Regions from separate parts of the Cellulomonas dongxiuzhuiae genome, predicted to be linked through region 2. Evidence: riboswitches for the same ligand, from Rfam matches in the RefSeq annotation. Region 2 holds a riboswitch; each other region holds the start of a gene.

What was found. A riboswitch is a leader RNA that binds a small molecule or an ion and turns the genes downstream of it on or off. The one in region 2 is predicted to bind S-adenosylmethionine.
Region 1: it holds a riboswitch for S-adenosylmethionine, as region 2 does, so the genes downstream of both, KKR89_RS14690 (rhodanese-like domain-containing protein) here and KKR89_RS00495 (methylenetetrahydrofolate reductase) in region 2, are expected to answer to the same signal.
Region 3: it holds a riboswitch for S-adenosylmethionine, as region 2 does, so the genes downstream of both, KKR89_RS18425 (antitoxin) here and KKR89_RS00495 (methylenetetrahydrofolate reductase) in region 2, are expected to answer to the same signal.

Annotation. Positions count from the first base shown of each region.
Region 1 covers NZ_CP076023.1:3,244,776-3,248,040, reverse strand. The annotation lists gene KKR89_RS14700 (hypothetical protein) at 1-75, shown strand, start outside; gene KKR89_RS14695 (O-succinylhomoserine sulfhydrylase) at 131-1,387, opposite strand; gene KKR89_RS14690 (rhodanese-like domain-containing protein) at 1,384-1,827, opposite strand; SAM riboswitch class I at 1,832-1,929, opposite strand; gene KKR89_RS14685 (GNAT family N-acetyltransferase) at 2,028-2,567, shown strand; SAM riboswitch class IV at 2,661-2,774, shown strand; gene KKR89_RS14680 (aminotransferase class V-fold PLP-dependent enzyme) at 2,811-3,265, shown strand, end outside.
Region 2 covers NZ_CP076023.1:110,174-113,438, reverse strand. The annotation lists gene KKR89_RS00510 (SCO1664 family protein) at 1-558, shown strand, start outside; gene KKR89_RS00505 (DNA-3-methyladenine glycosylase I) at 670-1,275, shown strand; gene KKR89_RS00500 (hypothetical protein) at 1,327-1,545, shown strand; SAM riboswitch class I at 1,709-1,815, shown strand; gene KKR89_RS00495 (methylenetetrahydrofolate reductase) at 1,880-2,974, shown strand; gene metE (5-methyltetrahydropteroyltriglutamate--homocysteine S-methyltransferase) at 2,971-3,265, shown strand, end outside.
Region 3 covers NZ_CP076023.1:3,646,895-3,650,159, reverse strand. The annotation lists gene KKR89_RS16475 (hypothetical protein) at 1-174, opposite strand, end outside; gene KKR89_RS16470 (DUF6318 family protein) at 207-701, opposite strand; SAM riboswitch class IV at 1,199-1,310, shown strand; gene KKR89_RS18425 (antitoxin) at 1,303-2,397, shown strand; gene KKR89_RS16455 (ADP-ribosylglycohydrolase family protein) at 3,262-3,265, shown strand, end outside.

The DNA of each region.
Region 1 (3,265 bases), 850 kb from region 2:
GGCGGCCCCGTCGACGTGAGCGTGGTCGCGGCGTCCGACTCGACGGTGGCCGTCGGCCTGGTCCCGGCCGGCTGACGCGCGCCCGCCGCGACGCGCGTCAGTCCCGCACCGCGTCAGCCCCCGGGCCGCGTCAGCGCGCGAGCGTGGCCAGCGCCTGCGCGAGGTCGTCGCGCAGGTCCTCGACGTCCTCGAGCCCGACCGACAGCCGGACCGTCGACTCGCCGATGCCGACGGTCGCCCGGCCCGCGGGGCCGAGCTTGCGGTGCGTCGTCGTCGCCGGGTGCGTGACGATCGACTTGGCGTCGCCCAGGTTGTTCGAGATGTCGACGACCCGCAGCGCGTCGAGGACGCCGAACGTGGCCGTCTTCGCCGCCTCGGCCGCCGCGTCGCCCGCCACGGCGAGGTCGAACGTGACGACCGTGCCGCCGCCGGTCTGCTGCGCGCGCGCCAGGTCGTGCTGCGGGTGGGACTCGAGGAACGGGTAGCGGACCTGCGCGACCTGCGGCTGCTCCTCGAGCCACCGTGCCAGCGTCAGGGCCGACGCCGCCTGGTGGCGCACCCGCACGCTCAGGGTCTCCAGGCCCTTGAGCAGCACCCACGCGTTGAACGGGGACAGCGAGGGGCCGGTGTTGCGCAGCAGCGTCTGGACGGGCCCGCGCACGTACTGCGACGACCCGAGGATCGCCCCGCCGAGCACCCGGCCCTGGCCGTCGATGTGCTTGGTCGCCGAGTACACGACCACGTCGGCGCCGTGGTCGAGCGGGCGGGAGAACACGGGTGTGGCGAAGACGTTGTCGACGACGACGGTCGCTCCGGCGGCGTGCGCGAGACGGCTCACGTGCGCGATGTCGACCAGGTCCTGCATGGGGTTGGACGGCGTCTCGAAGAACACGACGTCCGCGGGCGTCGCGAGCGCCTGCTCCCACTGCTCGGGCACGTGCCCGTCGACGTAGTCGGTCCGCACGCCCCACTTGGCGAGGATCTCGTCGAAGATCACGACCGACGACCCGAACAGCGCGCGGGCAGCGACGATCCGCGACCCGGAGCGGACGAGCGCCGCGAGCGACGTGAACACCGCAGACATCCCGGTCGCGGTCGCGTAGCAGGCCTCGGCGCCCTCGAGCAGGCGCAGCCGCTCCTCGAAGCTCGTGACGGTGGGGTTGCCGTACCGCGAGTACAGGAAGCGGTCGACGTCACCGGCGAAGCCCGCCTCCGCCTGCGCAGCCGTGGCGTAGGTGTAGCCCTGCGTGAGGAAGACCGCCTCGGACATCTCGCCGAACTCGCTGCGCACGAGGCCGCCGCGCACCGCGAGCGTGTCGGGCCGCAGCGTGCCGCGGTCCAGGCGGTGGTCGTCCCAGTCGCCGGGGCCGGGCGGGGGGGTGCTCACGGCTGGACCCACGGCAGGCCGTCGGCGCGCCAGCCGGTGTGGCCGCGGTGGCCGTCCGGGCCCGTCGCGCCCTCGAAGCCGTCGAGGACGTTGTACGCCGGGCCGTAGCCCGCGGCCGTCGCCGCCTGGGCCGCGCCGATGGAGCGCTGGCCCGACCGGCACAGGAACACGACGGGGCGTCCGTCGCCCGGGGTGACGCCCGTGGCCGCGACCTGGTCGACGAACCGCGGGTTCGGCTGCCCGGACGGGTAGGACACCCACTCGACGAGCGCCGCCTGACGTCCCAGCCGACGCAGGTCGGGCACGCCGACGTAGCGCCACTCGGCGTCGGTGCGCACGTCGACGAGCACGGCGTCGTCGCGCTCGGCGAGCAGGTCCCAGGCCTCGGTCGGCGTGATGTCCCCGGCGTAACCGGGTGCGGGGCGTGGCTGCACGCTCATGGTCCTCCCATCGTCTCTGGCGGTAGCACCCTCGACCACGGTCTCCCGTGCGGGTTGCTGCGGCGTCGTCGAGCCAGATCTCTCGGCCGCTCTGGATGGTCGGGCGAGATGCTACGCCACGCCCGTCACCGCCGGGCAGCGCGTCTCACGCGGGGAACCGCCGTGCGGGTCGGCGCGGACGCGTGCCAGGGTGGTGCGCGATGGATGCCCCCGAGGACCTCGTGCTGCGACCCGTGACCATGGCCGACGTGCCCGCGCTGACGCGCCTGCTGCACGCCGCGTACGCCGACCTCGCGGCCGACGGCCTCAACTTCACCGGGGCGTCCCAGGACGAGGCCACGACCGCCCGCCGGAGCCTGCGGGTGGGTGCCTGCTGGGTGCTGGCCGACCCGGCCGGGGGCCTCGTCGGGACGGTGACCGCGTCCAGCCCGCCGGGCCGCGGGATCAGGTCGCTCACCGGGCTCGCGCTCGAGCCCGACCGCGTGTGGCTCAACCAGCTCGCCGTGCACCCGGACGCGCGCGGGCACGGGCTCGCGACGCGGCTCTGGACGACCGTGCGCACGTGGTCGCTCGAGCGCGGCATGCGGTCCGTGGGGCTGGACACGGCGGTGCCCGCGACCGGGCTGCGTGCCATGTACCGCCGGTGGGGCTTCGTCGACGCCGACACCGTGCAGTGGCCCGGCAAGACCTACCGCAGCGTGGTCATGGTGCGCGATCTCGCCCCACCCCGCCGCACCTGAATGCACAGCATGCGAGACGCACCGTCTCGGATGCTGGGAGGAACGTCGTGTCGGCGTTGACACGCGCACGTCGGGACGCGGATCCTCGACCCAGGTCATGAGCGCCAGCGTCAAGCCCCGGCTCGCTGGCCGGCAACCCTCCTCCGCGGCGGGGTGCCCCGGGTGACGACCTGGCCGCGCGCCGTTCGGTGCCGGCAAGCGCGGGACCTCCTGGGGGTCCCCGGACCGTTCCGGAGGAGCACCATGACGTCCGTCACCGAGCTGTTCGCCTGTGCCGACGAGGTCACGGGCACCTCGACCGCGACCCCGGCCGCGCCCCGCGAGGAGGCACCCCTGCTGGCCGTCGTCGGCGCGTCCACCACCGTGCCGCTCGTCGACGGCACCAGCCGCACCTACGCCAACCTCGACTGCGCCGCGAGCGCGCCGGCGCTCGAGGCCGTCACCGCGCGCATCAGCGAGGTGCTGCCGCTCTACGCGTCCGTGCACCGCGGTGCCGGGTACCTCTCGCAGGTCTCGACGGCGCTGTACGAGACGTCGCGCGACACGATCGCCCGGTTCGTCGGTGCCCGCCCGGACGACGTCGCCGTCATCACGCGCAACACGACCGACTCGCTCAACCTCCTCGCGGGCGTCGTGCCCGCCGGCGGGGCCGTGCTCGTCCTCGACGTCGAGCACCACGCCAACCTGCTGCCGTGGGT
Region 2 (3,265 bases):
GTCGTGCCGCGCACGTGGTTGCGGGACGGGCCGCTGGGCCCCGGCATGGTGCAGCTGTGGCAGGAGCCCGACCCGCAGCAGGACCCCGTCGACGTCGTGGCGACGTCGGCCGTCCCGGCGCAGGGCTGGTGCACGGTGCTCGAGGGCACCGACGCCCAGGGCCGCCCGGTGGCGGTGGTCCACGAGGACTCCGCCGCGCTGCGCCGCATGGCGGTGCTCGACGTGCTGGTGAACAACGCCGACCGCAAGGGCGGCCACGTGCTCCCCATGACGAACGGGCACCGGTACGGCGTGGACCACGGCGTCACGTTCCACACCGAGCCCAAGCTGCGGACGGTCCTCTGGGGCTGGGTGGGCGCCGAGCTCCACGCCGACGAGAGGGCCGGCGTGCAGCGCGTGCGGTCGGGGGTGGACGGTGGACTCGGTGAGCAGCTGTCCGCGCTGCTCAGCGGGCCGGAGGTCGAGGCGCTCGGGGAGCGGTGCGACCGGCTGCTGCGGACCGGCCGGTTCCCCGCGCCCGCCGGTGGGACGTCTCCTGTGCCGTGGCCGCTGTTCTGACCGGCTGGTCGCGCACCGAGCCCACCACAGCCCCCGACCGCGGGGGGGGTTCGTCCACAGGCCGCGGGCTGTGCGGCCGCAGGTGTCGGCGGGCCGCGCCAGACTCGGGCCATGACCACGACCCCCGCGCCGTTCCGGTGCTTCGGCGGCTCCGACCCGCTCTACGCGGCGTACCACGACGACGAGTGGGGTGTGCCCGTGCACGACGAGCACGCCCTGTACGAGCGGATCTCGCTGGAGGCGTTCCAGTCGGGGCTCGCGTGGATCACGATCCTGCGCAAGCGGCCCGCGTTCCGTGAGGCGTTCGCGGACTTCGACCCCCGGGTGGTGGCGTCCTACGGCGAGGACGACATCGCGCGGCTCCTGTCGGACGACCGCATCGTGCGGAACCGCGCCAAGGCGGAGGCGACGATCGCCAACGCCCGCGCGCTGCTGGCGCTCCACGCGTCGGGTCGCACGCTCGACGCGGTGCTGTGGTCGTCCGCACCGCCGCCTCGGCCCAGGCCGCTGACCTGGTCCGACGTCCCGGGCCGCACGCCGGAGTCGGCGGCGCTCGCGAAGGAGCTCAAGAGCCTCGGCTTCCGGTTCGTCGGTCCCACGACCGCGTACGCCGCCATGCAGGCGTGCGGCGTGGTCGACGACCACCTGGCCGACTGCGTCGTCGCTCGTCGGTGGGACGCGGCGAGCGCACCGGTCGCGGCTACTCCTGCGGAGTGATACCGCCGCCCAGGCCTCGGCAGACAGGCACCCGCGGGCTAGGGTGCCGTCATGACCGACCACGCGGAGCACGACGGACGGCACGACGCCGTGCGCGCGGCGCACGCGGCGTGGCTGTCTCCCGGCGACCCGGACCCCTTCGTCCTGGAGGCCGTCCAGGACGGGCTGCTGCGCGTCCCGGTCGCCGCGCCCACCTCGTCGTGGTTCGGCCTGCCGCACCAGCGCACGTCGCGGGAGTCCGCGACGCTCCTGCGCCGCCGCCGTCGCTGACCTCCCCGGGAGCAGCACGAGGAGGTCGCCGCGGCGTGCCGTCGACGCGGCCTCTCGTCGTCGGCGTGAACGCGGGCCACCCGCCTGCCCACTGATCGGACACTGCGTCTCACCTGTCGGGAGGACCTGTCCGCCATCCGGGCAGCGGGGCTACGATCCTCGGCGACCATCCAGAGCGGCTGAGAGACCTGGCTCGACGACGCCGCAGCAACCCCCCTCCTCGCGAGGGTGTGGGTGCTTCCGCCAGGAACGATGGAGTGACGATGAACGTGCGCCCCTGTGCCACCGACCCCTCGTGCGGGACCGCCCGCCCGACGACCAGCCCCGCGGCGCGATGAGCGTCGTGGCCGAGATCGAGACCGCGCCCGCCGCGCAGGACACGCCGGCCGAGCGGCCCGCCCGCGCCACGGGTCGACGCGCCGAGCAGGCCGGCGCGCTGGACCGCCCGACCGTCTCCTTCGAGCTGTTCCCCCCGCGCAACCCCGACGCGGCGCCCCGCCTGTGGGCGACGGTCCGCGAGCTCGAGACCGTGGAGCCGGACTTCGTGTCCGTCACCTACGGCGCCTCGGGACGCACCCGCCAGACCACGCGCGCGCTCGTCCGCCGGCTGCTGCGCGAGACCTCGCTCAACCCGATCGCGCACCTGACGTGCGTCGGGACGTCGCGGGACGAGGTCACGGCGATCGTCGAGGAGTTCCTCGACGAGGGCGTGCGCTCGTTCCTCGCCCTGCGCGGCGACCCGCCCGCGGGCGAGCCCGACTGGCGTCCGCACCCCGACGGCGTCGACACCGCGGCAGAGCTCGTCGAGCTGCTGCGCGACATCGAGAAGCGGCGGTGCGGCCGCAGCGCCGCACAGGCCGTCCGCGCCCGGGTCCGGCCCCTGTCCGTCGCGGTCGCGGCGTTCCCGCGCGGCAACCACGCCACCGGCGGCACCCGGGCGCAGGACGTCCAGGCGCTGCTGGCCAAGCAGGAGGCCGGTGCCGACTTCGCCATCTCGCAGGTCTTCTTCGACGCCGAGGCGTACCTGGGCCTGGTCGCCGAGGCGCGCGAGGCCGGGGTGACGATCCCCATCGTCCCCGGCATCATCCCGACCACCGACCCCGCGCGCCTCGCCCGGGTGCAGGAGCTCACCGGAGTCCCCGTCCCGGGCCGTCTGCTCGACCTGCTGAGCGCGACCGACGACCCCGCCGAGCGGCACCGTCGCGGTACCCGGGCGGGCGTCGACCTCGTCAACCGCGTCCTCGACGGCGGCGCGCCGGGCGTCCACGTCTACACGTTCAACAAGCACGAGGCCGCGCTCGACCTGCTCGAGGGCGCCGACCTCGTCGGCGGCCGCCGCAGCGCCGTCACCCCCCACGACCTCACCGCGTCCGACGGCAGCACCGCCGGCGCGACCACGACGACGACACCGCGAGGAAACCTGTCATGACCGACACCACCCCCAGCGCGCCGGCGATCCCGGCCTTCCCCGCCGGCTCCGTCCTCGGCTACCCCCGGATCGGCCCGCGCCGCGAGCTCAAGAAGGCCCTCGAGGCGTTCTGGGCCGGCCGCACGTCCGCGGACGAGGTCGAGGCCGTCGCCGCCGACCTGCGCCGACGCACGCGCACGCGCCTCGCCGAGCTCGGCCTGGCGACGGACGTCCCCGCCATCCCCAGCGCCTTCTCCTTCTACGACCAGGTCCTCGACGCCACGGCGCTCGTCGGCGCGGTCCCGGCACGCT
Region 3 (3,265 bases), 440 kb from region 2:
CTGATAGTCGACGAGGCGGAGTTCCGGTAGAACGCCTCGACTCAGCCTGGCAACCTCCTCAGATCGATCGACGGTCATCTTCACGTGGTCGGTCTCCATGAGGCCGTTGAAGCGGTCATCCGCAGCGGCGGCGGCCGTCGGGTATGCGACGAGCAAGGCAGCCACCAGGGCCACCAAGGGGACATCTCTCCGACGCACGACGCGTGTCATTCGACAGGCGTCTCGACGATGCCGGCCGAGTCGATGGTCCACCCGTCAGACCACGTCATCGCCACGTCGATCGTGTACGTGCCGCCGTCGTTCGTGTCGACTACGACACCCGCCTTATCGATGTCCTCGGAGGGGGTAATCGCCACGCTGAGAGTCGCCCTGTACCAGCCGTTGGCACCGAGGTCCTGTCCGGTCGCCGAGAGCACCGTGACACCACCGACGCTCCGCTGTCCCGCCGCTTGCAGCCTCTCTACCTCCGCGCGGGTATTGGAGCAGAACTCGCAGGTCGTTGCCGACAGGGCATCCCATTCGGCGAGATCGCCTGTGGCGAGGACGTACGGGTACAGCTGCATGAAGTAGCTCGCCGCAGCTGCCGCACCTTCGGAGTCAGCGGACTGCATATCCGTCGGCCGTTCCGGCGCTGGAGGCGCTTCCGGTGTTGGCGTCGGCGTAGGGCTAGGCGTCGATGACTGAGCCGTCGTCGACGTCATCGGAGGGGCGGTCTCACCGTCGGAGCACCCCGCCAACGCCATCCCTAGTGCCAGCATCACCGCAGGAACCGTGACGTAGCGGCGTCCTGATCCACGTGTGGGCATGCCGGGAAAGTACCGGTTCTGGGCATGACGCGGTGAGGGTCATCCGTGTCTGTGGACAACCGCCAGCGACCCGTCGCTCCCAAAGGGTGGTCAACAGGGCCTGGATCGGGGTCGTGCTCATGAGGTCGGTGCAGCGGCTGGGCCGACCTCGTCAATCCTCCACCCGTCGGACCACGTCATGACGACGTCGATCTCACGGTCCTCCGCAGGATGGTCAATGGACGCCACCGCGCCACCGGAGCGGCCCGAAGCGAACAAGTCCTCGCGGGCGTCGGCTGCCTGCGCGAACAAGTTGTGCGCGCACGTGCCGGCAGCCAGAGCGGTCGACTTCCAGCGCCACGCCGATGACACCGACGACCCACATGTCAGCCGCCGGTCCTAGGCTCTCTCCCGATCACGAAGCTCGGCCTCAAGCCCTCCGGCTGGCCGACTGGCAACCGCGCTGAGCGCACGGTGCCCCCGGAGGAAGATCCGCCCGCGCCGCCGGCACGGGAAGATGCTCGACCTGACGGAGTACCCCGTGCCTGATCTTCACCTCGACGACCCCACCCACCTCGCGTGCGTCTCCGACGCTCCCGGGCACGTCGTCCAGCCCGACCTCGTCGCCCGCGCTGTCCGGGCTGACGGGACCCCGTGGCGGCTGACGCGGGTCGGTCCGCATCGCATCCAGCTCGTCGATCCCTCGGGTGAGCGGGCGAGCTGGTGGCTGCACGACCCGAAGCCGTTCGTGAGGCACCTTCGTACCGGCGACCCGACGGTGTGGATGTACGACTTCGGGGTCGTGCGCGTCGGCGAACGGTACGTCGCCGTCACGTCCCGCGAGCACTGGACCCCCTGCGTGCGAGCGACGACGCGCCGACCGGGTACGCGGGTGGCGTGGCTCGTCGCCATGCTGCAGCCCCAGGCGGACGCCGAGGGCGCTGACCTCGTCCCCCCGCACACGGCCACGCTCTACCACCTCGACCCGCCCTACCGGCTGCGCCGGGTAGCGGACGCTCCGATCGACTGGGTGCTCGTCCTGGCACATCAGCGCGACGCTGGAGGATCCACGGTGATCTACGAGGCCGACGCGACCGGCCGGCTCGTGTCGCCCTGGGACCTGCCGGGCAGCCACGACGACGGGATCGATCACGTCCGAGCCCTGCAGGGACTCGGCTACGAGATCGCTCTGCCCCAGTGGAGGAAAGCTGATGGCCGTCGACTCACGAGATGTCCCGCTGATCGCCGCGTCGTGATGTGCAGGTCGGCTTGGCGCCCCGGCAGGCGCCGGTGCTCGTCCGGATGCCGCGGTGCGGGTGCGGGCGCCGCTGGGCCGACGCAGGATGGAACGGCGCCGGGGCGCCCGGTGCGGCCCGCTCGTCGCCCCGGGTGCCGGGCAGGCCCTCCGCAGGACCGAGGGGGAACACGCATGGGCATCGACGACCTCAAGGGCAAGGCGTCCGACGCGGCGCAGGGCGAGAAGGGCGAGCAGGGGAGCGACGCGGCCCTGGAGAAGGGGTCCGACGCGGCGTCGTCTGCCACTGGCGGCAAGCACGACGAGCAGCTCGACAAGGCGCAGTCGGCGGCGGACAAGAAGATCGGCGACCAGTGACGACATCCGTCCGGGCCGGGCGCGGTGCCCGGCCCGGACGGGTCGACAGCACCTGGCAGGAGTGGCGGCACGTGCTGTCCGTGGACCTCGACGGTGCGTTCGTGTGACTGCAGGCGGCCGCGCGGCACATGGTCCGCCAGGGCACCGGCGGGCGGATCGTGGCCATCACCAGCGTGCCCGAGCACGCGCCGAGGTCGGCTCCGCGGCCTACTGCGCCGCCAAGGGCGGCCTGGGCCCGCTGTGCAGGTCCCGGCGCTCAAGCTCGCAGACCACGGCATCACGGTGAACGCCGTCGCGCCCGGCAGCCGACGGTCAGCGAGCCGGAGCCCGACGGCGTGACCGACCCGGAAGGGACGCGGTGGCGGCCTAGCAGGAGCAGCATCAGTGAAGCGCAGGCGCGTGCCCTTCTGCAGGTTGGCGCGCCCGTAGCCTGGGACCCGTGCGGCTGTGGTGGCTCCTGCGGGTTCACCTGGTTCGGGCCGGACGACACTGCCCGCTTGATGGCCTCGGGAACGCCGGTGGTTCGGAACACGAAGCGACGACGCGGGAACATCAGCGAGTGGGCGGCCAGCGACGGCCGGGTCCTCGTCGTGGCGGAGGACGCGGTCCGCTGGGCAGACCTCATGGCGTAGGCAACCTCCTGGACCTCGGGTGATCTCGTTCTGGTCCGAGGTACGGTCGCCGTCCGCGGCTGACGACCTCGAGCTTCACCCCCTCCGTGGCCCACCTGAGTTCACATAGGGGTTCGGACGGCCGATGCACTGGAGGGACGTCGCCAGGCGTTCTGCACACCGCGTGACGTCGCCAGGCGTTCCGCACACCGCGTGACGTCGCCTGACGCCGCGCTCGATGCCCAGGAGTCCGATGC